4 regions of the Streptosporangium longisporum genome follow, and region 4 is predicted to be linked to each of the others. Evidence: riboswitches for the same ligand, from Rfam matches in the RefSeq annotation. Region 4 holds a riboswitch; each other region holds the start of a gene.
What was found. A riboswitch is a leader RNA that binds a small molecule or an ion and turns the genes downstream of it on or off. The one in region 4 is predicted to bind cyclic di-AMP.
Positions count from the first base shown of each region.

Region 1: it holds a riboswitch for cyclic di-AMP, as region 4 does, so the genes downstream of both, ABD832_RS17075 (coiled-coil domain-containing protein) here and ABD832_RS41170 (CHAP domain-containing protein) in region 4, are expected to answer to the same signal.
Region 2: it holds a riboswitch for cyclic di-AMP, as region 4 does, so the genes downstream of both, ABD832_RS14130 (C40 family peptidase) here and ABD832_RS41170 (CHAP domain-containing protein) in region 4, are expected to answer to the same signal.
Region 3: it holds a riboswitch for cyclic di-AMP, as region 4 does, so the genes downstream of both, ABD832_RS12430 (C40 family peptidase) here and ABD832_RS41170 (CHAP domain-containing protein) in region 4, are expected to answer to the same signal.

Region 1 is NZ_BAAAWD010000007.1:915,438-922,619, reverse strand. It holds gene ABD832_RS17105 (phytoene desaturase family protein) at 1-781, shown strand, start outside; gene ABD832_RS17100 (ATP-binding SpoIIE family protein phosphatase) at 826-2,499, shown strand; gene ABD832_RS17095 (TIGR03086 family metal-binding protein) at 2,804-3,370, shown strand; gene ABD832_RS17090 (HD domain-containing protein) at 3,418-4,014, shown strand; gene ABD832_RS17085 (DeoR/GlpR family DNA-binding transcription regulator) at 4,100-4,900, shown strand; gene galT (galactose-1-phosphate uridylyltransferase) at 4,897-5,976, shown strand; cyclic di-AMP (ydaO/yuaA leader) riboswitch at 6,048-6,184, shown strand; gene ABD832_RS17075 (coiled-coil domain-containing protein) at 6,188-7,162, shown strand.
Region 2 is NZ_BAAAWD010000007.1:267,192-274,373, reverse strand. It holds gene cimA (citramalate synthase) at 1-1,240, opposite strand, end outside; gene ABD832_RS14150 (O-methyltransferase) at 1,528-2,181, shown strand; gene ABD832_RS14145 (Uma2 family endonuclease) at 2,286-2,876, shown strand; gene ABD832_RS14140 (branched-chain amino acid aminotransferase) at 2,949-4,043, opposite strand; gene ABD832_RS14135 (3-isopropylmalate dehydrogenase) at 4,218-5,264, opposite strand; cyclic di-AMP (ydaO/yuaA leader) riboswitch at 5,406-5,637, shown strand; gene ABD832_RS14130 (C40 family peptidase) at 5,625-6,221, shown strand; gene serA (phosphoglycerate dehydrogenase) at 6,830-7,182, opposite strand, start outside.
Region 3 is NZ_BAAAWD010000006.1:1,817,338-1,824,519, forward strand. It holds gene ABD832_RS12430 (C40 family peptidase) at 102-1,151, opposite strand; cyclic di-AMP (ydaO/yuaA leader) riboswitch at 1,158-1,306, opposite strand; gene ABD832_RS12435 (amino-acid N-acetyltransferase) at 1,643-2,305, shown strand; gene ABD832_RS12440 (RDD family protein) at 2,522-3,670, shown strand; gene ABD832_RS12445 (histone-like nucleoid-structuring protein Lsr2) at 5,504-5,836, shown strand; gene ABD832_RS12450 (ATP-dependent Clp protease ATP-binding subunit) at 6,115-7,182, shown strand, end outside.
Region 4 is NZ_BAAAWD010000032.1:70,700-77,881, forward strand. It holds gene ABD832_RS41165 (ABC transporter substrate-binding protein) at 1-817, opposite strand, end outside; gene ABD832_RS41170 (CHAP domain-containing protein) at 1,413-2,129, opposite strand; cyclic di-AMP (ydaO/yuaA leader) riboswitch at 2,148-2,286, opposite strand; gene ABD832_RS41175 (oxidoreductase) at 2,785-3,666, opposite strand; gene ABD832_RS41180 (hypothetical protein) at 3,872-4,912, shown strand; gene ABD832_RS41185 (DUF6716 putative glycosyltransferase) at 5,106-6,449, shown strand; gene ABD832_RS41190 (DUF4331 family protein) at 6,556-7,182, shown strand, end outside.

The DNA.
Region 1 (7,182 bases), on a different contig from region 4:
GAGCGCCCGCCGGTTCGTGGCCAGCGCGGTGGACGCCCCGCAGACCGTGCGGCTGGCCGGGCCGGAGAACTTCGGCGAGGAGATCGTCTCCAAGATCGAGGGGTACCGGTGGGCCGGGCACAGCCTGGTCACCCTGCACCTGGCGCTGGAGGAGGCGCCGCGCTACCGGGCCGCCGAGTTCGAGCCCGACGTGGACCGGGCGTTCCTCGTCGTGCTGGGCGCCGACGACAGCGAGCAGCTGGGCCGCACGTTCGACCGGATCCACGAGGGCCGGCTTCCCGACCGGCTGGCCGGCAACGGCGCCTGCCCCTCGTTGTTCGACCCCTCGTACGCGCCGGACGGCAAACACGTGGCGTTCTGGTGGCCATGGGCCCCCTACGACCTCGACGGCGACCCGGCGAACTGGGACGCGCAGCGGGAGGAGGTCGGGGAACGGCTGCTGGCCGAGTGGGCCGAGTACGCCCCCAACCTCGCCCGGGGCGCCGTGCTGGGCAGCCGGGTGTTCTCCCCCCTCGACATCGAGCGGCACTGCGTCAACATGGTGCGCGGCAGCCACCACGTGGGCGCCTACGAGCCCTCCCAGCTGGGCGGCAACCGCCCGGTCCCGGAGATGGGGCGCTACCGCACCCCCGTCGACGGCCTCTACCTGTGCGGCGCCAGCAGTCACCCGGGCGGTTCGGTCTCCGCGGCCCCCGGGTACAACGGCGCCAACGCCATCGCAGAAGACCTCGAACTGGCCACCTGGTGGACGCCGGTTCCCGCACCCCGGTGGAGCGAGTGAAGTCCCGTTTCGTCACCAAGGATCCCGCTACGCCAGGCTTCAGGATGGGCAGCCCCGCATCCATGCACGAGCAGCTCTCGCTGCTCAACGCCGCCAGCAAGCGGATCGGCAGCACGCTGGACATGTTCGAGACCGGCAGGGAGCTGATGGACGTCGCCGTGCCGCGCTTCGCGGACGCGGCCGGCATCCTCGTCCAGGACCGGCTGGTGACCGAGGGGGAGTTCCCGCAGCAGAGCACCGACGGCTCGGCGCTGGTGCGCCGGATCGCGGTCGGCGTGGCCGACCCCTCCCCCGACGAGTACGCCAAGGCGTTCCCGGTGGACGAGGTCGCCGTCTACGAGGCGTGGACGCCGTACGCCCGGTGCATGGCCACCGGCAACCCGATCCTCTACCCCCGGCTGGGACGCCGGACGGCCGAGGAGATCGGGCGGTTCTGGAAGCGCGACTCGGTCTCCAAGGTGCTGGAGGACAGCTCCTTCCTGGTGGTCCCGCTGAAGGCGCGCGGCCGGGTGCTCGGCTTCGTGATCTTCACGCGGCGGCCCAGCAGCCAGCCCTTCGACGAGCAGGACGTGAACCTGGCCGAGGAGCTCGCGGCCAGGACCGCGGTCTGCCTCGACAACGCCAGGCTCTACAACCGGGAGCGGCGTACCGCGCTGACCCTGCAGAGCAGCCTGCTGCCGGTCGACCTCTCCCAGCCGCTGGGCCTGACGATCGCCTCGCGCTACCTGCCCGCCAGCGACCTGGTCGGCGTGGGCGGCGACTGGTACGACGTGATCCCGCTGCCCGGCTGCCGGGTCGCCCTGGTCGTCGGCGACGTGATGGGGCACGGCATCAGGGCCGCGGCCACCATGGGCCAGCTCCGCACGGCCGCGCGTACCCTGGCCAGCCTGGACCTGAGCCCGGCCGACGTACTGTTCCGGCTCAACCTGATGAGCCAGGACCTGGACGCCAGCCAGATCGCCACCTGCGTGTACGCCACCTACGACCCGGTCACCCGGCGCTGCGCCATGGCCTGCGCCGGGCACGTCCCGCCGATCCTGGTGCGGCCAGGCGGCGAGACCGAGCTGCTGGAGCTGCCCCCCGGTCTCCCCCTGGGCATCGGCAACGAACCGGCCGAGATGCGGGAGTTCACGCTCCCCGACGGCACGGTGCTCGCCTTCTACACCGACGGCCTGGTGGAGAGCCGCGAGCGGGACATCGAGGAGGGCATCAGCGCCCTGCGCGGGCTGCTGGCCAGCCAGAACCACGACCTGGAAGAGGTCTGCAACCTCACGATCAGCGCCCAGCGGCCGGGACACGAGCGCGACGACATCGCGCTGCTGCTGGCCAGGGTCTCGGAGCTGACCGAGAAGGAGTTCGTCGAGGTGTCGATGCCGGCCGACCGGCGCTCGGCCTCGCAGGCCCGGCGCTTCGTACGGACCACGCTGGAGGACTGGGGCCTCTCCTCGCTCTGCGACAACACCGAGCTCATGGTCAGCGAGCTGGTGGCCAACGCGGTCGAGCACGGTCAGGGCGAGGTCGAGCTGCGGCTGCTGCGCGGGCCCACCCTGGTCTGCGAGGTGTCCGACACCTCCTCGTCCGTACCGGTGATGCGGGAGGCGTCCACCACCAGCGACACCGGGCGCGGCCTGCACCTGATCAACTGGCTCGCGCACCGCTGGGGCTCCCGCCTCACCGCGAAGGGCAAGATCGTCTGGATCGAGCAGCGGCTGCCCTGACCCGTCCGCGCGAAGCTCCGCGGACTCGGAAAGCTCGAAGCGGTCCCCGGCCGGGACGATCCCGGCCGGGTGCCGTGGCGTCCGGGGCCGTGCCCACCGGTGACCCGCGATGCCCCCGGTGCCCACCGGTGACCCCGGGTGACTCGGGAGGGCCGCCCGGTGCTCGCCGGCACGTGCCGGCGAGCACCGGTCCACGCGGTACCGGGGCCGTGCCGGTCATGCCCGTTGACGCGGATGACTACTGGCGGCCCAGAGGTTACGGTCAGGGGAAGGGCACGGCGCGGCCGGGAGGACATCGGGAGGCATGATGACCATCGACGTACCCGAGGCCTACGGTCGCGCGCTGGACGCCTTCGGCGCGCTCGTCCACCGGATCGCTCCCGGCCAGTGGGAGACCCCCACGCCCTGCGTCGACTGGGACGTGCGGGCGCTGGTCAACCACGTGGTCGGCGAGAGCCTGTGGGCTCCGGAGCTGCTGGCCGGGCGGACCTCCGCCGAGGTCGGCGACGCCTTCGACGGCGACCTGCTCGGCGACGACCCCATCAAGGCGTTCGACACCTCGGCCGTGGCCGCCGTCCAGGCGGTGACCGCCCGCGGCGCCCTGGAGGGCGTCGTGCGCCTGCCGTTCGGCGACGTGCCCGGCCGCGAGTACGTCACCGAGCTGTTCGCCGACGCCCTCATCCACACCTGGGACCTGGCCCGCGCCATCGGTGCCGACGAGCGCCTCGACCCGGAGCTGGTCGAGGCCTGCGCCGCCTGGTTCGCCGCCGCCGAGCCCGGCCGGGAGCAGGAGACGGCCCCCGGGGAGTCCCGGTCGCCCGCCGAGGACGCCCAGGCCCGGCTGCTGGCCTCCTGGGGCCGTGACGCCTGACCTGCCCGGGCCGGGCTCCCGGTCCGGCCGCCTCTAGGCTCCCTGGCATGAGCGAGAAGCTGATGACCCGCTGGCGGTCGCTGGCCGGCCCCGGGGCCGAACGGCTCGGCCGCGAACTGATCGCCCGCTACGACGAGCCGCACCGCAGGTACCACACGACCGCCCACCTGGAGGCGGTCCTGGCCGGGGTCGACGCCCTGGCCGGTCACGCCGAGCACCCCGACCTGGTACGGATGGCGGCCTGGTTCCACGACGCCGTCTACGACCCCCGCAACGCCGACAACGAGGAGCGCAGCGCCCGGCTGGCCGAGCGCGCGCTGCCGGAGGCGGGCCTGTCCCCCGAGGCGGTGGCCACGGTCGCCCGGCTGGTCAGGCTGACCGTCACGCACGACCCCACGCCGGACGACACCGACGGGGCCGTGCTCTGCGACGCCGACCTGGCGATCCTGGGCGCGCCCGAGGAGGTCTACGCCGCCTACGCCGCGGCCGTGCGCGAGGAGTACGCCTTCGTGCCCGAGGAGGCGTTCAGGGCCGGGCGGGCCGCGGTGCTGCGCTCGCTGCTCGACCTCCCGGCGATCTTCCGCGTCGAGGGGCCGGAGGCTGCGGCGCGGGCCAACATCGAGGCGGAGCTCGAGCGGTTGTGAGCGGGCGGTTCACCATGTTCCAACAGCGCCTCTCGAGCCTCGGCGTGGTAATTTGGTGGAATCTGGTGAATTAAGGGGAGTGACGATGCTCGCCCAGCAGCGGCAGCAGGCGATCCTGGAAAGGGTCCGCAGCAGCGGCGGTGTCAGGGTCGCCGACCTGGTCCGCGATCTCGGCGTCTCCGACATGACGATCAGGCGCGACCTGGAGGTGCTCGCCGAGCGGGGGCTGGTGGAGAAGGTCCACGGCGGCGCCACCGTGGCCGGGCCGGGCTCGACCGAGGAGCCGGGCTTCACCGCCAAGTCCGTGCGCCAGCAGGCCGAGAAGGAGACGATTGCCCGCACCGCCGCCGGGCTCGTCCGTCCCGCCACCGCCATCGCGCTCTCCGCGGGCACCACGACCTGGACGCTCGCCCACCACGTGGTCGACGTGCCCGAGCTGACCGTGATCACCAACTCGATCCGGATCGCCGACGTCTTCCACCGCTCCCCCAGGGCCGACCGCACGGTCGTGCTGACCGGCGGGGTCCGTACCCCCTCCGACGCGCTGGTCGGCCCGGTCGCGGTCGCGGCGGTCCGCGGCCTGCACGTCGACACCCTCTTCCTCGGCGTGCACGGGATGAGCGTCCGCGCCGGGTTCACCACGCCCAACCTGCTGGAGGCGGAGACCGACCGGGAGCTGGTCGCCTCCGCGCGCCGCCTGGTGGTGACCGCCGACCACACCAAGTGGGGAACGGTCGGCATCAGCACGATCGCCGAGCTGTCCCAGGCGCACATCGTGATCACCGACTCCGGCCTGTCCGGCGAGGCACGCGAGGAGCTCGCCGCCTCGGTCGGCGAGCTGATCATCACAGAACCGCAGCAGGAGAGCGAGACCGCCACCCGATGAAACGCACCGCCACCCACCTGGCCGACGGCCGGGAGCTTTTCTATTTCGACCGGCGCGACGATGCGGACAGGGGTGCGGCCGACCTGCGCGACCTGCCGCCCCGGCCCGCCGCCTCCGAGCTGCGCTACGACCCGCTGACCGAGGAGTGGATCGCGGTGGCCGGCCACCGGCAGGGCCGTACCTTCCTGCCCCCGGCCAGCGAGTGCCCGCTCTGCCCGTCCGGTCCCGGCAACCTCACCGAGGTCCCCTCCCCCGACTACGACGTGGTGGTCTTCGAGAACCGCTTCCCCTCGTTCTCGGCCCAGCCGGGCGAGTACCCGCAGCCGGGCGGGCTGAGCGAGGTCCGGCCCGGGATCGGCCGCTGCGAGGTGGTCTGCTTCACCTCCGACCACGACTCCTCGTTCTCCCGCCTGTCGTCCGAGCAGGTCGAGCTGGTCATGGAGGCCTGGATCGACCGTACGGCCGAGCTGTCGTCGCTGCCGGGGGTGGAGCAGGTGTTCTGCTTCGAGAACCGCGGCTCGGAGATCGGCATCACCCTGGCCCACCCGCACGGGCAGATCTACGCCTACCCGTACGTGACCCCGCGCACCAGGCTGAACCTCGCGGCGGCCGGCCGCTACCGGGACCGTACCGGGGGCGATCTGTTCGCCGATGTCCTCGCCTCCGAGCGGGAGGCCGGGGTGCGGGTGGTGGCCTCCAACGAGCACTGGACGGCGTTCGTCCCGGCCGCCGCGCGCTGGCCGGTCGAGGTCCACCTCTACCCGCACCGGAGGGTCCCCGACCTGATCGGCCTGGAGGCGGCCGAGCGGGCGGCGTTCGGACCGCTCTACACCGACGTGCTGCGCCGTCTCGACGGGCTCTTCGACATGCCGATGCCCTACATCGCGGCCTGGCACCAGGCACCGGTCAACACCGGCCGCGACCTGGCGTACGCGCACCTGGAGCTGTTCAGCATCCGCCGCGCGCCGAACAAGCTGAAGTACCTCGCGGGATCGGAATCGGCCATGGGGGCCTTCGTGAACGACGTGCTGCCCGAGGAGACAGCACATCTACTGCGCTCCATTGTCACGAGCTGATCACCGATAGGTCTCGTTTGAGGTCGCGTGACCTGGGGTTTACCACTACTATCCTTCCCACATCGGCTGTAGCAGCCGATATGCCTAATCCCAGGCGCCTCGCCCGGGAGCCGGGGAACCACCGCACCTGGGGTGAAACCACTTCGGTGGAAGGGCATCCTCCAGCCCGAACCCGTCAGCTAACCCGGTAGGCGGAAGGAGAGGAGAGTTCGTGGCGGCCCCGTCCCCCACGTTCCGTCGCCATGCCGCTCTGGCCCTCTGCGTGGGCTCGATCGCCGCGTTCACCCTCGGCGCTCCCACCGCGGGAAGCGCCGACCCCAAGCCGACCGAGGCCGAGCTCCGCGCCGACCTGGTCAAGCTCAACAAGAAGATCGACGCGCTGATCGAGACCTACGCGGCCAAGCGCGAGTCCCTCAACAAGGCGGAGAAGGCCGAGGCCGTGGCCAAGCAGAACCTGCGCAGGGCCGAGGAGGTCTACGCCGAGAACGAGAAGCAGGTCGACTCCATCGTCCAGCTCCACTACCAGAGCAGCATCGGCGGCCTGCCCGCCCTGCTGTTCGCCGACGACATCGGCAGCGCGGCGGTGATGGAGCAGCTCACCGCCGAGCAGAGCGCCCACCTGCAGGGGTTCGCCCAGAGCGTGGAGCGCAGGAAGAGGTCCGCCGAGACCGCCGCCCGCCTCACCGACGACATCGTCGAGGAGGCCAAGGAGGTCCAGGAGCGGCGCGAGGAGGCCGAGGACCTGATCGAGGAGATCAAGGACAAGCTCGACAAGCTGGTCCCCACCGGTTCGGGCCGCCGCTCCGACGGCAGCTGGGCCCCGCAGCTGCCCACCGGCGCCGACAACATCACCGACCGGACCCGGATCATGCGCGAGGCGATCAAGAGGCGCTTCGACCTGCCGTACTCGGTCGGCTGCTACCGGGCCGCGAACGACGGCGGCGAGCACCCGCTGGGCCGCGCCTGCGACTTCATGATGAGCGTCGGCGGCTCGATGCCCACGGCCGCCAACCTCAGGCTCGGTGACGAGATCTCCGCCTGGGCCATCAAGAACAAGGCCAGGCTCGGGGTGAAGTACGTGATCTGGCGCCAGCGCATCAACCACGGCTCCGGCTGGAGAACCATGTCCAACCGCGGCGGCGTCACCGCCAACCACTTCGACCATCCGCACATCTCGATGTACTAGTGCTGCGACGGACCGACCTG
Region 2 (7,182 bases), on a different contig from region 4:
CGACCTCGCCGCCCCGGGCCCGCTCGACGATCACCCGCCAGGACTCGACCTGGAAGTGGCTCCTGCGCTCGCCCGCGACGGTGTCGCGGAGCAGCAGCTCGAAGGAGGCGTCGGCGGCCTCGAAGGTGTAGCCCCTGGACTCCATCTCCTTGACCCGGTTGACCAGCTCCCGCGAGATGTCCGGGCCCAGCTCGTAGCCCAGCTCGCGGCCCTTGAGCTCGACCGAGGCGCGCCCGGCCATGTCCGAGACGAGCATGCGCATGTCGTTGCCGACCTGGGCCGGGTCGATGTGCTGGTAGAGGTTGGGGTCGACCTTGATGGCGCTGGCGTGCAGCCCGGCCTTGTGCGCGAAGGCGGAGACGCCCACGTAGGGGGCGTGCGAGTTGGGGGTGACGTTGGTGACCTCGGTGATCGCGTGGGCGATCCTGGTCATGTCCGCCAGCGCCTCCCGGGGCACCAGGTCGAAGCCCCGCTTGAGCTGGAGGTTCGCCACGACGGTGAACAGGTTGGCGTTGCCCGAGCGCTCGCCGTAGCCGTTGGCGCAGCCCTGCACGTGGGTGGCGCCGGCCTTCACCGCGGCCAGCGAGTTGGCGACCGCGCAGCCGGTGTCGTCGTGGCAGTGGATGCCGATCCTGGCCGACGTCTGGACGGCGGCGTGCACCACGTCGGCCAGCTCGTCGGGGAGCATGCCGCCGTTGGTGTCGCAGAGCGCGATCACCGAGGCGCCGGCCTCGGCGGCGACGCGCAGGACCTCCAGCGCGTACGCCGGGTTGGAGATGTAGCCGTCGAAGAAGTGCTCGGCGTCGAGGAAGACCCTCTGCCCCTCCGCACGAAGATGGGAGACCGTGTCGCGGATCATCGCGAGGTTCTCCTCCAAAGTCGTGCGGAGGGCCAGCTCCACGTGCCGGTCGTGACTCTTGGCGACAAGGGTCACGACCGGCGCGCCGGATTCGCGCAGCGCGGCGACCAACGGGTCGTCGGCCGCCTTCACACCTGCCCGGCGGGTCGCGCCGAACGCGGCGAGCTGCGCGTGCCTCAGGTCCAGCTCTGTTCGAGCCCGCCTGAAGAACTCGGTGTCCTTGGGGTTGGCGCCCGGCCAGCCGCCCTCGATGAAGCCGACGCCAAGGCCGTCCAGGTGACGCGCGACGGCCAGTTTGTCGGCCACCGTGAGGTTGAGCCCTTCCTGCTGGGCTCCGTCACGGAGAGTCGTGTCGTACACGTGGAAGCGATCGTCGGCCATGTCGTTCTCCTTCGCGGGTTCGATGATCCGCCGCGCGCAGTCCGGCTCCGGAAACAAAAATGACCCCTCACGGACGTGAGAGGTCTGCGCGCCAGCGGTGTCCCTTTTCAGCCGGCGCGCCTGCCGATAATGAGCAGACCGTAGAACATGATGCCTCGGAGTCTGCCACACGCCGACACCATCTGACACATCGATCTCACGATCCGAGATGGGCGGCGCGCCGGCGGCGTGCCGACACGGTGCGGAATCGCCGACACCGCCGGTCGTCACGGGCGAGAATGGCTCCCATGAAGGCCACCTACCTCGACCCCGCCGTGGGCCAGTACCTGCTCGCGCACACCACCCTGCCCGACGAGATCCTCGACGCGCTGGCCGTCGAGACCCGCGAGCTGACCGGCGACGACGCCAGGATGCAGATCTCCCCCGACCAGGGGAGCTTCCTGACGATGATCACCCGCCTCTGCGGCGCCAGGAACGCGGTGGAGGTGGGCACCTTCACCGGCTACTCCTCCATCTGCCTGGCCCGCGGGCTCGCCCCCGGAGGAGGGCTGACCTGCTTCGACGTGAGCGAGGAGTGGACGGCGATCGCCCGCAGGTACTGGGAGAAGGCGCAGGTGGCCGACCTGATCGACCTGCGGATCGGCCCGGCGGCCGAGCGGCTGCTCGAACTGCCCCAGCACCCGGCCGTGGACCTGGCCTTCATCGACGCCGACAAGGCCGCCTACCCGGTCTACTACGAGCTCCTGATGGAGCGCCTGGCTCCCGGCGGACTGATCCTGGCCGACAACACGCTGCGCGGCGGCCGTGTCGCCGATCCCGCCAGCGACGAGGAGACGGTCAGGCACATGCGCGCGTTCAACGACATGGTCACCGCCGACGAGCGGACCACCTCGGTCATGCTCCCCATCGCCGACGGCCTCACCATGATTCGAAAGCACTGACGAGAACTTCCCCGGATCCGTACGCGGGCGCGACGCTTTCCGATTACTTTACGTCACATGACGAGCACGTTGCGCCCACCGATGCGGAGGGAAGGATCGACACCATGGCCAAAACTCTGGACCGTCGTGAGGCGAAGCCCATGTCCGCCAACCACCAGGAGCTCGAGCGGCATTACCAGAGGACGTGCGACCAGTGGCCCGACCGCAAGGTCGAGATCATCAACGGCCGGATCGTGGTGAGGGAGTTGCCCACGCTCACCCACGCCAGAATCATCACGCGTCTGCTGCTCCAGCTCGCCCCCTTCGCCACGGAACAGGGGTGGGACCCGGTATGCGACATCAAGATCTTCTTCGGGGTCCAAAAAGATCGTTACAGGCCTGATCTCCTGGTCCTTCCGAAGTCCCCTCGCCTGTGGGACGACGAGAACGTCTACGCCGAGGAGACCCTGCTCGTCGTGGAGGTCGTCTCTCCCAGCAGCCGGAACGACGACCATGTCGTCAAACCCGAGAACTGCGCGATCGCGGGTGTTCCGCTCTACCTGGTGATCGACGCCTTCCAGAACATCGCCCGGCTGCTCAGCCATCCTGGAGAGAGGGGGTACCAGCAACAGCACCAGGTGACCCTCGGTGAACCGCTCGAACTGCCCGCGCCGTGGAACCTCACGATCGACACGGGCAGGCTGGTCGAGATCTGATCCTCGTGCGGGAAGGCCCGGCCCGGGACCCGGGCTTCGGGACCGGCCGGCGGCCGGGCCTTCCGGTGGCGGCTAGCAGATCTTGTGGACCCAGCCGTGCGGGTCGGGGCGGGACCCGTACTGGATGCCCACGAGTTCCTCGCGGATCTTCGAGGTGACCGGGCCCTGGTTGCCGTCGCCGATCGTCCAGGCGCGGTCGGCGCCCTTGACCGCGCCGACCGGGGTGACGACCGCGGCCGTGCCGCAGGCGAAGACCTCGGTCAGCTCGCCCGACTCGCAGCCGCTCTGCCACTCCTCGATCGACAGGCGTCCCTCCTCGGCCCGCAGGCCCAGGTCGCCGGCGAGGGTGAGGATGGAGTCGCGGGTGATGCCGGGCAGGAGCGTCCCGGTCAGCGCCGGGGTGAGCAGGCGGTCGCCGTAGACGAAGAACAGGTTCATCCCGCCCATCTCCTCGACGTGACGGTGCTCGACCGCGTCCAGCCAGACCACCTGGTCACAGCCCTGCTCGACGGCCTGGCGCTGGGCCACGAAGGCCCCGGCGTAGTTGCCGCCGCACTTGGCGGCCCCGGTGCCGCCGGGGGCTGCGCGGGTGTACTCGGTGGAGAGCCAGACCGAGACGGCCTTGCCCCCGCCGAAGTAGGCCGCGGCCGGTCCGGCGATGACCATGTACCGGTAGGTCCTGGAGGGGTAGTTGACACCGAGCGCTGGCTGCGTGGCGATCATGAAGGGACGAAGGTAGAGGCTGTGCCCCGGGGTGGTGGGGACCCAGTCGCGGTCGGTCTGGACGAGCAGCTCCAGCGACTCGACGAACGTCTCCTCGGGCAGCTCGGGCATGGCCATCCGCAGCGCCGAGGCGTTGAACCGGGCGGCGTTGGCCTCCGGCCGGAAGGTCACGATGGCGCCGTTCTCCTGGCGGTAGGCCTTGAGACCCTCGAAGAGCTCCTGCCCGTAGTGGAAGACCGAGGTCGCCGGGTCGAGGACGAGCGGCCCGTACGGGGTGAGCCGGGCGTCGTGCCAGCCCTCCCCCTCGGTGTAGTCGATGGAGACCATGTGATCGGTGAAGACCTGGCCGAACCCCGGGCTCGCCATTACCTGCTCACGCTCGTCCGTGGTGCGAGCGTGGTCGGAGAGCTGCACGTCGAAGCTGAGCTTCTGAGCGGTGGTCATGACGCGGATCCTTCTCTTGGTGTCTGGCTTACCCTTGCGTCCATTCTGCGTTGGACCGGGTAACGGGAAACTACTGCATCGATAGCGAAAACCGTCAGCGGGGCGGAAAAACCAAAACGCGCCCGGCGGCTCGGTGAGCCGCCAGGCGCGTCTGGGTCGAGGTGGGCGGCTTCCTCAGCCGGCTACTCGGGCGGTGATGTCGTCGCCGATCTCGCGGGTGGTCCGGCCGGCCCGGCCGGTCGCCCGCTCGACCAGGTCGTCGGCGACGGCCTGCTCGACCCGGGCGGCCTCGGAGTCCAGGCCCAGGTGGTCCAGGAGCATGGCGACCGACAGGATCGTGGCGGTCGGGTCGGCCTTGCCCTGGCCCGCGATGTCGGGGGCGCTGCCGTGGACCGGCTCGAACATGCTCGGCGCGGTGCGGTCGGGGTTGACGTTGCCGCTGGCCGCCAGGCCGATGCCACCGGCGATCGCCGCGCCGATGTCGGTGAGGATGTCACCGAAGAGGTTGTCGGTGACGATCACGTCGAAGCGCCCGGGCTGGTTGACGAAGAACATCGAGGCCGCGTCGACGTGGCAGTAGTCGGTCTGGACGTCCGGGTACTCCCGGCCGACCCTCTCGACGGTGCGGGCCCACAGGTCACCGGCGTAGGTGAGCACGTTGGTCTTGTGGACCAGGGTGAGCCTCCTGCGGGGACGCGACAGCGCCTTGTCGAAGGCGTAGCGCACCACGCGCTCGACGCCGAAGGCGGTGTTCAGCGACTCCTGGGTGGCGATCTCGTGCGGGGTGCCGTGGCGCATGACGCCCCCGGCTCCGGCGTACGGGCCCTCGGTGCCCTCGCGGACGACGATCATGTCGATGTCCTCCGGCCGGACCCCGCCCAGCGGGGTCTCCACCCCGGGGAAGAGCTTGACCGGCCGCAGGTTCACGTAGTGGTCGAGCCGGAAGCGGAGCTTGAGCAGCAGGTCGCGCTCCAGCACGCCCGGGGGCACGCTGGGGTCGCCGACCGCCCCGAGCAGGATCGCGTCGTATCCGCGCAGCTCCTCCAGGACGACGTCGGGCAGCGTCTCACCGGTCTCGTGGTAGCGCTTGGCGCCGAGATCGTAGGTGGTGGTCTCCACCTTCGTGCCGACCGCTTCGAGGACCTTCAGCCCTTCGGCGACGACCTCGACCCCGATCCCGTCCCCGGGGATGACCGCCAGGCGGATGTTACGCGAATCCATGCGGCCACCCTACCGGGCCGTCTCGGTGCTTGAACACCGGTCTCACGCCTCGGACGAAATTTCCCTCGGGGACATTTGATCACTTTGCCCGTCTTTATCCTGTGTTGACCGTTTCGTGAGCTTTCGTTATGGTCCTCACCGTTCACGTTGATGCCTAATTCGTACGGATCATCCCTTATCGATGCGTACGGAGCCGGGGACCCACTCTTTCCGGGATCGTCCCGGGCCCCGGGAACCCCGCTCCCCGACGGGAGCGCGTTCCCGGCCGCCCGTGACGGGATCCCTCGGGGCGAATCGGCGCGCCCGCGCGCCGTAGGGCGGCCTCCACGCCCGAGCCCGACAGCTCACCCGGCAGGCCCTATGGAAGGAACGACCCTGTACGGCAAGATCTCCTCGCGCGTCGCGTCCGTCCTCGTCGCCGGGACCGCGGTGTTCGCGACCCCGGCCACCGCGCTGGCCGCCTCGCCCCTGCCCGCCCCCGCGCCTCCCGCGCTCGGCATGCCCGCCCTGAAGGGCGCCCTGCGCGCCGCCTCCTTGCGTCCCGCCTGGCAGAAGGCCCTGAGCTGGGCCATGTCCAAACGCGGCACGCCGTACGCGTGGGGCGGCACCGGCCGCGGCGGCTTCGACTGCTCCGGGCTGATGCTCCGCGCCTACGGGGCCGCCGGGATCAGGTTGCCCCGCATCGCCTCCGAGCAGTACGGGGCGTTCTCCAGGAAGATCCCCTGGAAGGACCTCAGGCCCGGGGACCTGGTCTTCTTCCGGGGTCTCGGGCACGTCGGAATGATCACGAAGCCCGGGTACATGGTGCACGCCCCGCGGAGCGGGGACGTGGTCAAGGAGGAGCGGCTCGCCTCCTGGCGGCGCGCCTCCTTCGTCGGCGGGGTGCGCCCCGACCCCGAGGGGGTCGAACTGGCCGAGCGGATCGAGCGCGCGACCGGATCCGTCGTCGACGGGTGAGCCTTTGCGGCCCCGTCACGAGCGTTCGCGCAGCCGTCCGCCCCGTCCGCCCCGGCCGGCCCGGACCGGCGCGCGGCCGTACCGGGCAGATGGCCGGTGGGGTCAGCGGGGTCAGCGGGTGGGCGCGCCACCGTTGTCGCGGCGGTCCAGGGCGGTCTGGATCGCGTCGGCCGCCTCGTCCTCGTTCTCGTCCGGGCGGTTCCAGGAGTACATCTCGTACATGGTGAGTCTCGTCTCGATCGCGGGTGAGCTGTGAAGGTGGCCGAGACTCCGGTCAGGACTCGGACCGGGCCCGATGCCGCGGTCCGGGTCACGGACCGCTGGGCGGAGGGCTCGGAGCCGGCGATCGCCACGGCACCGTGGCGGGCCGCCGGCCTGCCCTGTCAGGCCCCGTCACGGCGGGTGCGGAGTGCGAGAACACCCGGCGCATCTCCATCAGGTTACCCGGTGACGAAAGGGTCGTCTCGCCCCGCGTACACACTTCTCACATGTCGAGACGGTGGGCGGGTGCCGGCCCGGCCCCGGACGGTCCGTCCGGAGCCGGGCCGCGGCGCGTCGCGGCCGTTCCCGGAGGCGGCAGGACGCGGCCGGGCGGCGGGCCGGGACGGTCAGTCGGTCAGGTCGACCGAGCGGCCGCTGTCGGCGCCGATCTCCGCGCCGATCTGGTCGACCACGTCGGCCGGGATGGCGGTGTCGACGGTGAGCGCGATCAGGGCCTTGCCGCCCTTGACGTCCCGGGCCACCTGCATCGAGGCGATGTTGATCGAGTGGTCGCCCAGGATGCGGCCGACCACGCCGACGATGCCGGGACGGTCGGTGTAGGTGAAGAACGACAGGTGGTCGGTCGGCTCGATCTCCATCTGGTAGCCGTTGACCTCGACGATCTTCGTGATCTGCCTCGGCCCGGACAGGGTGCCGGAGACCGAGACCGCGCGGCCGTCGGCGAGCACGCCGCGGACCG
Region 3 (7,182 bases), on a different contig from region 4:
GCCGCCGCCCGAATTCAGCCGCCCGCTCCGTCCGCCCGTCCTCGGCCGACGCCAGATCCCGCGCCGGGCGGGCGCGGGACGGCGTCGAGCGGGTGCCGGGGTCAGCCGGCGATGCGCACGCCTCCCACGAAGGGCCGGTCGTCGATCGTGGTGATGTGGATGACGTCCCCGGTCCGGGGGGCGTGGACCATCAGGCCCGCGCCGATGTAGATCCCGACGTGGTGCAGGTCGCTGTAGAAGAAGACGAGGTCACCCGGGCGCAGCTCGCTCCGGGAGACGCGCGTGCCCGCGGTCCACTGGTCGCCGGTGTAGTGCGGCAGGCTGATCCCGACCTTCTGGTAGGCCCACATGACCAGCCCGGAGCAGTCGAAGGAGTTGGGACCCTCGGCGCCCCAGACGTACGGCTTGAGCTGCTGGGTCAGCGCCCAGCGGGCGGCCTCGGCCCCCTTGCCGCTGCCCACGATGGGCGCGTCGACCTTCACCCGGGCGCCACGGTTGCCGACGGCCTGGGCGCGTACCTCCCTGAACAGGTCGCTCTCCACCCGCGCGACCAGTCGCTCGATCTTGGCGCGCTTGGCGCCGATCTCCGTCAGCAGCTTCTTGACCTCGGAGGTCCTGGCCTTGGCGCCGGCCTGCGCCCGCTCGGCGGCCTCGATCGCCCGGCCCACCTGGGCGACCTCCTCGCTCTGCTGCTGCTGCAGGGCGTAGCTGGTGGTGGCCTGGTCGAGGAAGTCGTCGGGGTCGGACGTCTGGGTGAGGGTGAGCCCTGCGTTCAGTCCGCCCGCCATGTAGCTGCTCTGTGCCAGCAGGGCGGCCTTGGTCCGCCGCGCCGCCAGCTCGGACTCGCTGGTGGCCAGGGTCTTCTTGGCGCTGTCCGCGGCCCGCTGCGCCTGCTTGAGCTTGACCCGCTCGCCGTTGTACTGCTCGGCGAGCGTCTCGATCTCGTTGTGCAGCTTCTCGGCCTGCGCGGCCAGTTGCTTGAGGCTGGGCTCGGGGTCGGCGGAGGCCGCGACCAGCGGGGTGCCCAGGGTGAGGGTGGCGAACGCCAGGCCGATCACCGCCATGCGGCGGCGGAGCCCTCGCGGCGCGCGTCGTGGACGGTGGGCGTCGCCACCCGCCTGGTCTCCTCCGCGGTCGCGCGTGCGCTTCACCAATGGACTCCTTCTCCTCGGCCGCCTACCGGGTTAGCTGACGGGTTCGGGCCGGAGGGCAGCCCTACCGGGTGCGCCGGTGGCACTCGGATTCACCCCGGGGGACTCGGGTGGGTCCCCGGTTCTCCCTGCGGGAGATTCGGCGGGTCAGGCTTTTCACATCTCTGACATCGAGGACGGAGATTAGTCCACCCCTGGTTCCTGCTCAACCAGAACTTCGAATTCAGTAGAGGTTTCGCAACTGAAATGTCACGGACGGATCACATCTCAAAATGATCACTGAGGCCTTTACGGGGCCTTTGCCCAGGGGGTCGTCGGGCCCCGAGGGGGTCCTCCCAGCTCCGGGAGCGTACCGAAGATGAAATGCGCCACACTTCGGCGTCCGATGCCCAGCGTGGCAATGGGACTACCAAGGGTCACGAGAGGAGGGTGGTGCGCGAGTTAGGGGTGAGCCGTAATTGGGGGACGGCGAGGACGTACGCTGATCGGTCATGGAGCAGGTTGCGGAACAGTCTCCGGCGCCGGTGATGCGCGCCCCCGCCGAGGCCGGAAGCGGTGGTGAACCCCGTACCGGCACGGAGCGGGACGGACCGCCGGGGGCGGCCGGCGTCACCGTCCGGCGTGCCCGCACCCCGGACGTCCGCGCCATCCGGCGCCTGGTCGACACCTACGGCGGCGCGGGACCGCGCCTGCTGGAGAAGGCCACCGTCACCCTGTACGAGGACGTCCAGGAGTTCTGGGTCGCCACCGACGAGCACGGGGAGGTGGTCGGCTGCGGGGCGCTGCACGTCCTGTGGGAGGACCTGGCCGAGATCCGCACCGTCGCCGTCGACCCCGCCCGCCGGGGGGCGGGGATCGGCCACCGCATCGTCTCCGCGCTGCTGCGCACCGCCGTCGAGCTCGGCCTGCGCCGCGTCTTCTGCCTGACCTTCGAGGTGGACTTCTTCGCCCGGCACGGGTTCCGGGAGATCCAGGGCACCCCCGTCGCCCCGGAGGTGTACGCCGAGCTTCTGGCCTCCTACGACGAGGGCGTCGCGGAGTTCCTGGATCTGGAGCACGTCAAGCCCAACACCCTGGGCAATACGCGGATGCTGCTGCATCTGACACGTGAGCCCGACGTGAGTGACTTTAGAGCTGACACAACGGAAAGGTGACTGTTGTTGCCTATGTCGATACCTTGTGCTGCAGCAAGCATGTGAGTCTGACATCTGCCACATGCGCAGTCTAAGTGAGGTGACGCGGTGAGCACCGGACAGCCGCCGTATCCACAGGATGATCCCGACCGCGATCGCACACCGTCGGGGCAGCCGGAATACGGACAGCACAACGCGGGTCGAGCCGCTGGTGAACTCGACCCCGACATAACGGTCGTGGGATATCGGTCGGAGGCCTCACAGCCGAACACCGGTCCTGGACAGGCCCAGGGCTACGGCCAGCAGGGCTACGGGCAGCAGCCCGGTTACGGCCAGCAGGGCGCGACCGGCGGGTACGGCCAGCAGCAGGGTTACGGCCAGCAGGGGGCGACCGGCGGGTACGGCCAGCAGCCCGGCTACGGCCAGTCCTCCGCCGAGCAGCCGGGCTACGGCCAGCAGGGCGGCACGGGTGGCTACGGCCAGCCGGGTTACGGCCAGCAGGGTACGAGCGGTGGCTACGGGCAGCAGCCGGACTACGGCCAGCAGCCCGGCTACGGCCAGTCCTCCGCCGAGCAGCCGGGCTACGGCCAGCAGGGCGGCACGGGTGGCTACGGCCAGCCGGGGTACGGCCAGCAGGGCACGAGCGGTGGCTACGGGCAGCAGCCGGACTACGGCCAGCAGCCCGGCTACGGCCAGCAGGGCTACGGGCAGCAGCCGTCCCAGCCCGGGTACGGCCAGCAGCCCGACTACGGCCAGCAGCAGGGCTACGGCCAGCAGGGCGGGTACGGTCAGCAGCCGGACTACGGCCAGCAGGGCTACGGTCAACCGGCGTACGGCCAGCAGGGCTACGGACAGCCCTACGGCGGCGTCCCCGGCGCTCCGGCGCCGCTCGCCGAGTGGTGGCAGCGTCTGGTGGCACGGCTCATCGACGGGATCATCCTGGGGATCCCGACGTTCATCATCAGCGCCGTGCTGGCCGCCGTCATCATCACGTCCCCCAGCTTCGACAGCGCGACCGGGACCCTGGACGCGGGAGGCGGCGTCTTCCTCGCCACCCTGCTCACGTCCCTGCTCGCAGCGGCGTTGTACTTCGCCTACGAGTTCTTCATGACGACCAGGAGCGGGCAGACCGTCGGCAAGATGGTCATGGGCATCAAGATCGTGCCCGTGGGCAACGTCGTGCCGCCGGGCGGGCTCAGCAGCGCCGTCGCGCTCAAGCGTGCCGGCGTGTTCTTCGGTCCGCAGTTCCTGTCCTGGGTGCCGTTCCTGAACTGGATCGTGCGCATCTTCTCCCTCCTGAACGTCCTGTGGCTGCTCTGGGACCAGCCCCTGCACCAGGCTCTGCACGACAAGGTGGCCGACACGGTCGTCGTGAAGATCAAGTAGTTTCCCCGAAGAGACGGGACCGGCGGTTCGACCGCCGGTCCCGTTCTTCATGCGCGGGCCTTCGTACGCGTCCCGCGACACCACGGTCGCCGACGCGACGCGACGCGACACGATCCCGGCCCCGCGATCCCGGCCCCGCGATCCCTGACGCGAGGTCCCTGACGCGAGCCCCTCCCTGCCCGGCCCTCCGAGCCCGGCCTTCCCGGCCCGGCCCCCCGGAAGCGGCCCTTCGAGCCCGGCCTTCCCGGCCCGGCCCCCCGGAAGCGGCCCTTCGAGCCCGGCCCTCAAGGCGCGGGCCTCGGGACGCCGGCCGCGCACCGGCCCTCCCGGCCCGTCCTCGCCCCCGGCTCCCGCACACGCGCCTTTCGCGGCCCTCTCGCGCGTTACGGCGTCGCACGCCGCCTTCCGCACGCGCGGTGTCGTCCATGAGCCCTCGCACGACCCCGCACCCGGACCTTCTCCCGTCACGGGGGCCTTTCCGCGGGCCTTCTCGTCCCCACGGCGTCGTCCACGGACCCTGACGCGCGGCCTTCCAACCCCCGTCCTCACACGCGGGATTTCACGTACACGCCTTGACGTACTCGCCTTCACGGGCGCGGCTTGACGCGCTCGGCTTCATCCGGGCCGGAAAACGAGGATCCCGCGGAGCCGTAACGGCCGGGCGGACGGGACGCCGTGGCCGCGCGCCCCCATTTACTCCCGGGCGCGGGACGACTTATGACCGTCCCTTGGCCCGGTCCAGGAAAATAGTCGCCCTCGGTGCCACCGATGTCCTCGTACCGCTATGGCCCCTCAATGGCCGGATCGTCCGCCGTCGGGAGTTAGCCCACCACTCTCCGAATGGCCGCTTCCGCCCGCCCGGAGTGTCCCGCGCGGCGCTCACGGCTTTCTCCCGTTCGTCTTCACGGTGTGTTCGAGGCGACCGATGAAGACCTTCTTGGGGATCCGGATCGGGTGGGCACGGTCTTGCCGGGCTTGCGCGAGGGGGGCTCGCCTTTGGTGGTTATACGGTCTACGACTATGTGCCGCCCACCGAAGTGAGTCATACTCCAGGCAAGAAAGCACTGAAGATCCGTCTTGTTACAAGCGCTCGCGTCGCATCGGCTCCGGCCGGACCATGAGGCGGGAGGCTCTCCGCCCGGGTGTTCCACCGGCGGCGGGCATTCCCGTGATGAACCCGTCCGTTGCGGATCCCGGGATACCGGCGGGGCGCCGTTCCTGCCGGGATGCCTTCTGAGCAGGGGCTTCACCGCGGGGGAGGGGGTGGTGCACCGGCCGGAACGCCCGCGCGGCCGGGTATTCCGGAGACGACGATGATCACCTGATCTCCCCGGCTGTTTTTCTTGACGGCTTTACGGTCGCAACCGGTAAGGCGGCTGGAGAGAAGCATTAGGCTGGAGACCGACGGGCATGGCGCCCCTGAGACGCATGTCGCCGGTCGGTGGCGCTATGGTCATCCGTGAGCGGTTCCGGACCGATCGGGCACGCACCCGTGCCCCGGGGTCGCCGCCACTTTTCCCGGTCCAGAAAGCCCATCCACGGTGCGGAGCGAGGACGAATGTACGCAGTATTGTCCGCGTTGATACCCCCGGCGGTCGTCGGCGGGGCCTTCATCTTCGGAGTCGTCAAGTTGGTTCGGAGTGAAGCCGCCGGTCGGCGCCAGGCAAAACAGGCCGATCCGGCCGAGACGCAGAACAGCTGATCCACCACGGAGCCGCACCGGGAGCCCCGGTTCCCTGTGAGAATCGCCAGGCTTCTGGAATTGCCGCTCTTGGGTCGCGGGTATATGTTTGGCTTGCGAATGAAACAATACTCCGCGAAAGGATTGTGTAGATGGCCAAGCAGATCCAGGAGATTCTCATCGACGACCTCGATGGGGGTGAGGCCGACGAGACCGTCACCTTCGCGATTGACGGCACCAGCTATGAGATTGACCTGAGCGACGTTAACGCCAAGAAGCTCAGGGACTCCCTGTCTCCTTTCGTGCAGAGCGCCCGTCGTTCCGGCGCACTGCCGGCCCGCCGCCGCCGTGCGGGCGGGGCGCGGGCACTCACCCGCGAGAAGAGCGCCGACATCCGGGCGTGGGCGAAGGCCAACGGGAAGAACGTCAGCGAGCGCGGCCGTATCGCGTCCAAGATCGTCGAAGACTACGAGCGGGCTCACTAGACCGGCTCGGCCGGTCGAGTGAATCATGCGGTTATGGCGGTCACGGTGGGGTCCGGTGGCGGCCATGACCGCATGATGCGTTCGGGGAGCCGACAAACGTCGTTCGCTTGCGGCGTAGCGGGAACATCCCGCCCCCCGTAAGTAGTTGGATGAGGGTGAACGCCCTGCTCTCGGGGAACGTCTTCTGCATAGAGCGGTCGCCGGGTCGGGGCTACCATGCGGGATGACAGGGCCCGGATATCCCGGACCTGCCTGACCGCTCTGTGAGGAGCGACGAGATGTTCGAGAGGTTCACCGACCGCGCACGGCGGGTTGTCGTCCTGGCCCAAGAAGAGGCCCGGATGCTCAACCACAACTACATCGGTACGGAGCACATTCTTCTTGGCTTGATCCATGAAGGTGAAGGCGTTGCCGCCAAGGCTCTGGAGAGCCTCGGCATCAGTCTTGAAGGTGTGCGTCAGCAGGTCGAGGAGATCATCGGCCAGGGTCAGTCTGCGCCGTCGGGGCACATTCCGTTCACCCCGCGTGCCAAGAAGGTCCTTGAGCTGTCGCTCCGCGAGGCCCTGCAACTGGGACACAACTACATCGGCACCGAGCACATCCTGCTCGGCCTCATCCGTGAGGGCGAGGGCGTCGCCGCCCAGGTGCTGGTGAAGCTGGGTGCCGACCTCAACCGGGTCCGGCAGCAGGTCATCCAGCTGCTCCACGGCTACCAGGGCAAGGAGCCGGCCGCCGCGGGAGGCCCGACCGAGGCCGCCCCGTCGACCTCCCTCGTGCTGGACCAGTTCGGCCGTAACCTGACCCAGGCCGCCCGTGAGGGCAAGCTCGACCCGGTCATCGGCCGGGAGAAGGAGATCGAGCGGGTCATGCAGGTCCTGTCCCGCAGGACCAAGAACAACCCGGTCCTGGTGGGCGAGCCCGGCGTCGGCAAGACCGCCGTCGTCGAGGGCCTGTCCCAGAAGATCGTCAAGGGCGAGGTGCCCGAGACGCTCAAGGACAAGCAGCTCTACACGCTGGACCTGGGCGCCCTGGTGGCGGGTTCGCGTTACCGCGGTGACTTCGAGGAGCGCCTGAAGAAGGTCCTCAAGGAGATCCGCACCCGAGGCGACATCATCCTGTTCATCGACGAGCTGCACACGCTCGTCGGGGCGGGCGCCGCCGAGGGCGCGATCGACGCCGCCAGCATCCTGAAGCCGATGCTGGCCCGGGGTGAGCTGCAGACCATCGGGGCCACCACCCTCGACGAGTACCGCAAGCACCTGGAGAAGGACGCGGCGCTGGAGCGTCGTTTCCAGCCGATCCAGGTGGCCGAGCCCAGCCTCAGCCACACGATCGAGATCCTCAAG
Region 4 (7,182 bases):
CGGTCAGGCCCGCCTCGCTGAAGCTCTTCACCGTGTCGAAGGACGTCTTGATCGCGGGGTTGGTCTCGATGACGAGCTGGTTCTGCTTGTCGAAGTAGGCGACGTTGCCGTTCTTCGGCGCCTCCTGCGACAGGATCACGTTGTAGAGCGTGTTCGGGCCGTCGAGGAACTTGGGGTCGGTCTTGCCGGGGTTGGCGGCCTGGAACTTCTTGCCGACCTCCATGAAGGCGGCCCAGTCCGGCCAGAGCTTGCCGACCTCTTCGCGGTCGGTGGGCAGGCCCGCCTTCTCGAACAGGTCCTTGCGGTAGCACATGGTCATGCCGCCGATGTCAGTGCCCAGGGCGAAGAGCTTGTTGTCGGCGTTGATGCCGTTGTCCCACTTGGCCGCGGGGAAGTCGGCCTTGCGGCTGTCCAGCCCGTACTCGGCCAGGTCCGTGAAGAACTGGGGACGGGCCTTCATGAGGCCCATCGCGCCCTCGTCGAGGGCGATGATGTCGGCGGCGCCGCTGTTCGCCTGCAGACGCTGGAGCAGCTGCGGCAGGTAGACGTCCTCGAACCGGTCGGTCAGGTTCTGGTACTTGACCTGGATGTTCGGGTGAGCGGCGTTCCAGGTCTCCACGGCCTTGTCATAGCCGAAGTTCTCGCCACCTCCGAAGGTGTGCACGGTGATCGTCACCGGCTCGGCCGCGGCGGCGGAGGAGGAACCGCCGGCCGCGGGCTTGGCGGGCTCGCTGGAGCTGCACGACGTGATGGCCAGGGCGGTGGCCGCCATGACCGCTACGGCGGCCAGCTTGCCCTGCCGCTTGTTGTTCAACATTCCGGACCCCTCTCAGGTGGTCGCCCGAATCATTGGGAGGTGACATCGCGTACCGGTCCCCGACAAACGCGGCCTCACGATGCGGTCTTTCCTCAATGTGCTTTGGGAGCGCTCCCACGAAGAGTGGACGATGGGCAACCGGGACGTCAATAGACCGAAACTCAACCGTTACATGGAAGGCGTTTTGAGGGTCCTGGGGGGCCTAAATGGTGATATACATCCCATATGGGGTTTTGGGAGCGCTCCCATCACACGGGCATACAGTCAGGGCATTTCGCGCTCCTACCACGAACCGGCACCGGACGGGACCGCCGCGCGGCGGACCCCGCAGGTGACCGTGCGCGACGTCCGGCCGTGTGCCCCGGCCCGTGACGGCGTACGACGGCACACGACGGCACACGACGGCCCGTGGGCGGGGCCGGAGGACATGGCGAGGCCCGTCTCCCGGCCGGGCCGGGAGGACGGGCGGATGGACGGGGGGCGAGGGGGGTCGGGGGTGCGGGGGATCTGACACGGACCCTGACAGGGGCCCGGCGCGGACCCCGTCGCGGAAGTCGCGGACGTCGCGGTGCCGGCCGGGCCGGCCGGGGCCGGATCAGCCGGCGTAGACCGGGTAGCCGAAGCCGACGACCTCGGACATGGGCCGGACGAGCTGCTCGACGTTACCGTTGCCGGTGTTGCCCTCGATCGTGGTGATCGTGCCGTCCCCGTTGTCGTGCTTCACGAAGCCGACGTGGTCGATGCCGTCGATGCTCTTGCCGCCCTCCCAGTCGAAGTAGACCACGGCGCCGGGGGTGGGGGTGGTGCCCCAGTGGCCGTTCTCCGCGAACCACTTGGCGTGGGTGACGGTGTAGGCGTCCCAGCCCATCGTGGGCCGGATGCCCGCCATCTCGCCGACCCAGGACACGAACATCGCGCACCAGGGGGCGTTGGCGTAGCCGTAGATGTTGCCTCCGTCGCGGGCGGCGGTCTCCTGGGCGCGGGGGGAGGACATGTACCACTGGTGGAACTTGGTCCCGCCGCCCATGGAGTTCTCACGGACGCCGATCTGCTGGGCGGCCAGGTTCAGCACCTGCGCGGCCGTGACCTTGGGGAGCCGCTGGGCCACGACCTCCAGGGGGGTCCTGGCGGACCCGGAGTCCGAGGAGACCTCGGCGGTCTTGGTGTCGGCGGGCGGGGTGGTCAGCGCGCCGTGGCCGTCGGCCAGGGCGGCGGGACCCATGACTCCCGCGGTCAGCGCGATCGAGGCGCCGAGGGCGATACGTGCCAGGCGGGGGATGATGGGGGTGGGGGTGGAGCGGTGCTCGGTCATGTGGGGGTTCGACTCCTTGCGTCGCTTCCATTCCGCCTACCGGGTTAGCTGACGGGTTCGGGCTGGGAAGTGCCCTACGACGCACGGATGCGTTGATTCACCCCAGGAACGTGGTTCCCCGGTTCCGCAGACCTCGCGGATTCGGCGGCCGTGCTCACCGGGGGCGGAGGGGGTCCGCCCAGGTGAGACGCGGTCGGGCAATGTGACGGCAATGCTCAGACCTTGGGAGACCCAGACATTTGCCATGAACGGGATGAACCTACGTCATCCGGTCAGACGATTACAAGTAGGACACATTGCCTTCTCGTGGTGATAGGCCCTGGTCAGAGGGGTAGGGGATGCCGTTCCGCGACTCCGGCGGGGGAGTGGATCACCCTCCCCGAGGGCGTCCCGTGCCCTCCCCGCTGTCCGGACCTCTTCGTGGCGGCGGGCGGAAAGCCCGGTGTCCCCGGCGATCCGGAGATCGCGCCCGCGTCCGCCCGGCGTGCGGTCCGGTGGTCACGGGGCGGGACGGATAGGCCCCCGAGCAAGTCTTTACCCACCCCTCTTGTCGAACTGGCTTTCGATGGTAAAAACTGCGGGGGCGGCTGACGATCTTCCCGAAAGCCTCCTCAAAACCCCCTCAATGCCCCCTTCGAGCAGGGGGAACGGCACCTCACGGCAGCTGCCGGGTCTCCCCGAACCGCACGCCGGTCATCTCCTCCGACACCTCCCACAGCCGCGCCGCCACCGCCGGGTCGGTCGCCCGGTCCGAGGGACGCAGCACCTTGGGCCCCGGGCCGATGTACTGCCCGCCCGTGACCTCGGGGGAGGTGGCGGCGTACAGGGACGGCAGGGCGCCCTTGGCGGCAGATTGCAGCACCAGGCGCATCAGGGCGTTGAGGGGGCGGGTCAGCACGCCCGTCTTCAGGATCCCGGTCGCGGTGGTGCCCGGGTGGGTCGCCAGGCTGAGCAGGGTCGCCCCCGAGGCGTCGGCGCGGCGCTGCAGCTCCAGGGTGAACAGCAGGTTGGCCAGCTTGGAGCGGCCGTAGGAGGAGAACCTGCCGTACCGGCGTTCCAGGCCCAGGTCGTCGAAGTCGATCGTCCCGACGGAGTGCGCGTCGCTGGAGACCGTGACCACCCGGGCCGCCGGGGCGGCCAGCAGGCGCGGCATCAGCAGGCCGGTCAGCGCGAAGTGCCCCAGGTGGTTGACGCCGAACTGGGTCTCGAAGCCGTCGGCGGTCGTCCCCCGGGGCATCAGCCCCACCCCGGCGTTGTTGATCAGCAGGTCCAGCGGCTCGCGGACCGTCTCGGCGAAGGCGCGCACCGACCCCAGGTCGGCCAGGTCGAGCGCCCCCGCCTCCACCTCGGCCCCCGGCACCTCGGCCCTGACGGCCTCCACCGCGGCCCGGCCCCGCCCGGGGTCACGGGCGGCCAGCACGACCCGGGCGCCGTGCCTGGCCAGCTCCAGCGCCGTCGGCAGGCCGATGCCGCCGCTGGCCCCGGTGACGACGGCCGTGCGGCCGGTCAGGTCGGGAATGTCCTCGGCCGTCCACATGGCTCGCCCCTCTCCGGTCCCGCACGGCCTTCGGCCCGCGCGGCCGACCCGCCGGTGCCCGGCATGGATCTTCAGGTACGGGCAGTGTACGGAACGGCCCGGCGCCCCGCGCGGAGCCACGCAAGATCACAGGTTGACGCGCGTGGTCCGCTGTTCACCCGCAGTTCCCGGACCGGTAAGGCCACCGCGTTACGGTGTGGCGGTCGTGAACGGGTCATCGCCCGGCGTGGAGGACGGCCGAGACCACGCGCGGGAGCAGGGTTCGGCCGTCGCCTGGGTGGAGTCTCCGCTGCAGATGCTCTGCGCCGTGGAGGCCCACCACGCGGGGCTGCTCGGCCCCCGCGGCCACCTCGTGCCCAGGGCGGGCCTGCGTCCCCTGGCGGTGACGGGACGCGAGCTGAGACGCCTGGGGCTGCCCCAGGGCCTCGAACTCGCCGAGGCCCGCCCGGACATGCCCCGGCCGCCCCGGGGACGCACCTGGGCGCTGGGCGACGCCTTCTCCGGCAAGGTCCAGTTCCGCTGGCTCACCGCCTCTCCCGGCCGGGTCGTGATCGTCGACGACGGCCTGGCCACGATCAGGCTCCTGGAGCTGATCACCGGCAGGCCCGGCACGCCCCTGCTGCGGGCGCGCGGCGGGGCCGGGCGGCTCAGGACCGTCCTGGGCGTGGCGGCGGGGCTGCGGCTGCGCGCCGCCGCCCGTTCCGGCCGGCTCTCGATCTTCACCGCGCTGCCCGTCGCCCCCGACCTGGCGAAGGCCGTACGGGCCAGGGGGATCGAGCTGGTCACCCACGACTTCGCCTGGCTGCGCTCGCAGCCGCTGCGCAGGCCCCGCCCGCAGGAGCGGACCGTGGTCCTGGGCACCTCGCTGGTCCGCAACGGCCTGATCCACCGGGAGCACTACTTCACCTGGCTGGCCGGGCTGGGGGCGGACGGGCCGGTGGCCTACTTCCCGCACCGCCGCGAGGACCCGGGCGACCTCGCCCGGGTCGCCGAGCAGCACGGGATCACCGTCTACGACGGCGGCATCCCCGCGGAGCTGACGCTGCGCGGCCTGGCCGCCGAGCAGCGGGTGCTGAGCCTGCCGTCCACCGCGGTCACCTCCCTGCGGATCCTGCTCTCGGCGCGGGGCGTGGCCGTGCGGACGGTGGACGTGCCCGACGAGTGGTGGACGGCCGAGGCGGCGCCCTCGCTCCGCTCCCACCTGTCGATGTTCGCCCATCACGACACCGGGGTCGCCGGATCATGAACCGCCCGCCCGGGCCCGGGAGCCGCCGGGCCGTGACGCGATGACGCGATGACACCGTGACGCCACGATCCCCGCGGCCCGGTGCCCGGGGATCGGCCGCCCGCGAGCGCCTGCGGTGCCGCGTTCCCTGCGTTCCCCGCGTTCCCTGTCCACGTACGACACCGGGGGAGACACCCCCGGCTGGAGGTTCTCGTTGAAGGTCCTGGCCGTGGCCGACTCCGACTCCTACCTGAAGTGGGCGGCCTGCCTGCTGAGGGGGCTGCCCTCGGGCTGCACGACGGAGCTTGCGGTGATCCGAACCCCGATCGTCCCGTCCCCGGCGCAGATCCATGCCGCCGTGGCGGGGTCGGCGGCCGAGCCGCCCGTGCTCTCGGCCCGCGCGCTGCGCCGGGCCGCCGAGCGGTTCAGGCCCGACGTGGTGCTGGTGGCCTGCACCGGGCCGGTGGTGGACGTGCTGGTCGCCGAGGTGCTGGCCGGGCTGCGGCCCCGGCCGGTGTTCGCGTCCGGGCTGCCCGGCATCTCCGTCCCCGCCACCGAGAAGGCGTGGCTGTTCCGCAGCGGGTGTGAGCTGTTCGTGCTGCACAGCGGCCGGGAGGTCGAGGAGTTCTCGGCGATCGGCCGGGCGCTGGGCGGGGGCGGCCAGGTCGGCCTGGCCCGGTTGCCGTTCCTGCACGGCACCGGTGGCGCACCCGGCGGTGGATCCGTCGCCGAGACCGGGACCGGAGCGGTAACCAGATCGGCAACCGGGACCGGGATCGGAACCGGAGCCGGGAACGGGATCGGGGCCGGGATCGGGGCCGGGATCGGGACGGGTGCCGCCGCGCTGCCCGCCGCCGCCGGTCCGCGCGACCGGGTGGTGTTCGCCACCCAGGCCAAGGTGCCCAGGCGCAGGGAGGAGCGCGAGAGCGTCCTGCTGGCCCTGGCCGAGCTGGCCCGGAACCGGCCTGACCTGGACGTCGTCGTCAAGCTCCGCGCCCTGGACACCGAACGCCAGACCCACAACGAGCGCTACCACTACATGGGCCTGTGGCGGTCGCTGGTCGAGCAGGGCCGGGTGCCGGACGACGCCGTACGGTTCGCGACGGGCTCCATGAACGAGCACCTGAGCTGCGCGGCCGGGTTCGTCACCGTCAGCTCGACCGCCGCGCTGGAGGCCATCGCCGGCAAGGTGCCGCTGCTGGTGCTCTCCGACTTCGGGGTGAGCGCAGAGATGATCAACCTGGTCTTCGAGGACAGCGGGCTGCTGGGCACCCTCGACGACCTGGCCGCCGGGCGCTTCCTGGACCCGGACGACGCCTGGTGCAGGGCCAACTACTTCCATCCGGGCGCCGACGACGACTGGATCTCGCGCATGGTCTCCCTGGTCGGCCAGGCCCGCTCCGGACGGCTCGTCCCGGCCCGCTCCCTGCTGGACGGCCCCCAGTACGCCGCCGCCCGCCGCCGCGCCCGGATGCGCGTGGAGGTCCCGCCGAACGTGCTGCGCGCCGGGTACCGCGCCAAGCGCCGGATGCGCCGCTACCTGCGGGCCCTGCGGTGAGCCCCGTCCAGGCTTGATCCGATTTTGAACGTCCGCGCTCGTGTCGTCCGCGCCGAAAACGGTGAGGGTCCCTGAGGAGAAACCGGCGGAATCCAAGGGCGGTCCCATGTCGCACCATCTCGACTCCGAGCAGGCCCGCCAGGACGGCCGGCTCGACATCACCGACCACTACGTCTTCCGCGGGGAGACCGGGACCGTCCTCGTCCTCAACGTGAACAGCTCCCTGTCGGGGTCCGGCACGCGGCCGGGCTTCCACCCGGAGGCCCGCTACGAGTTCAAGATCCACCTGGACGGCTCGGCGGCCGAGGAGCTCACCTACCGGGTGGCGTTCGGCGAGCCCGCCCCGGCCGGTGAGCAGAGCCTCACCCTCCACGTCCTGACCGGCCACGGCGCCCGCGACGACAGGACGGCGGGCGAGCTCCTCGCCGAGGGCCGGACCGGTGGGACCGTCTCCGGCCCGGACGGCCTGCGGCTGTGGGCCGGGCGGGCCCTCGACCCGTTCTACGTCGATCTCGCCCAGGTCCGCGCGGTCAACATCGCGGTCAGGAACGGCGCCAGGGTCGAGACGCCGGGCTGGGAACCGGGTGCGGCCAAGAACAGCTTCGCCGGCTCGACCGTCCACTCGATCGTGCTGGAGGTGGCCGACCGGGACCCGCGCCTGGGCACCGACCGGCACATCGGGGTCTGGGCCACCACGAAGCTCGCCACCGACGCGGGCGGCTGGTGGCAGGTG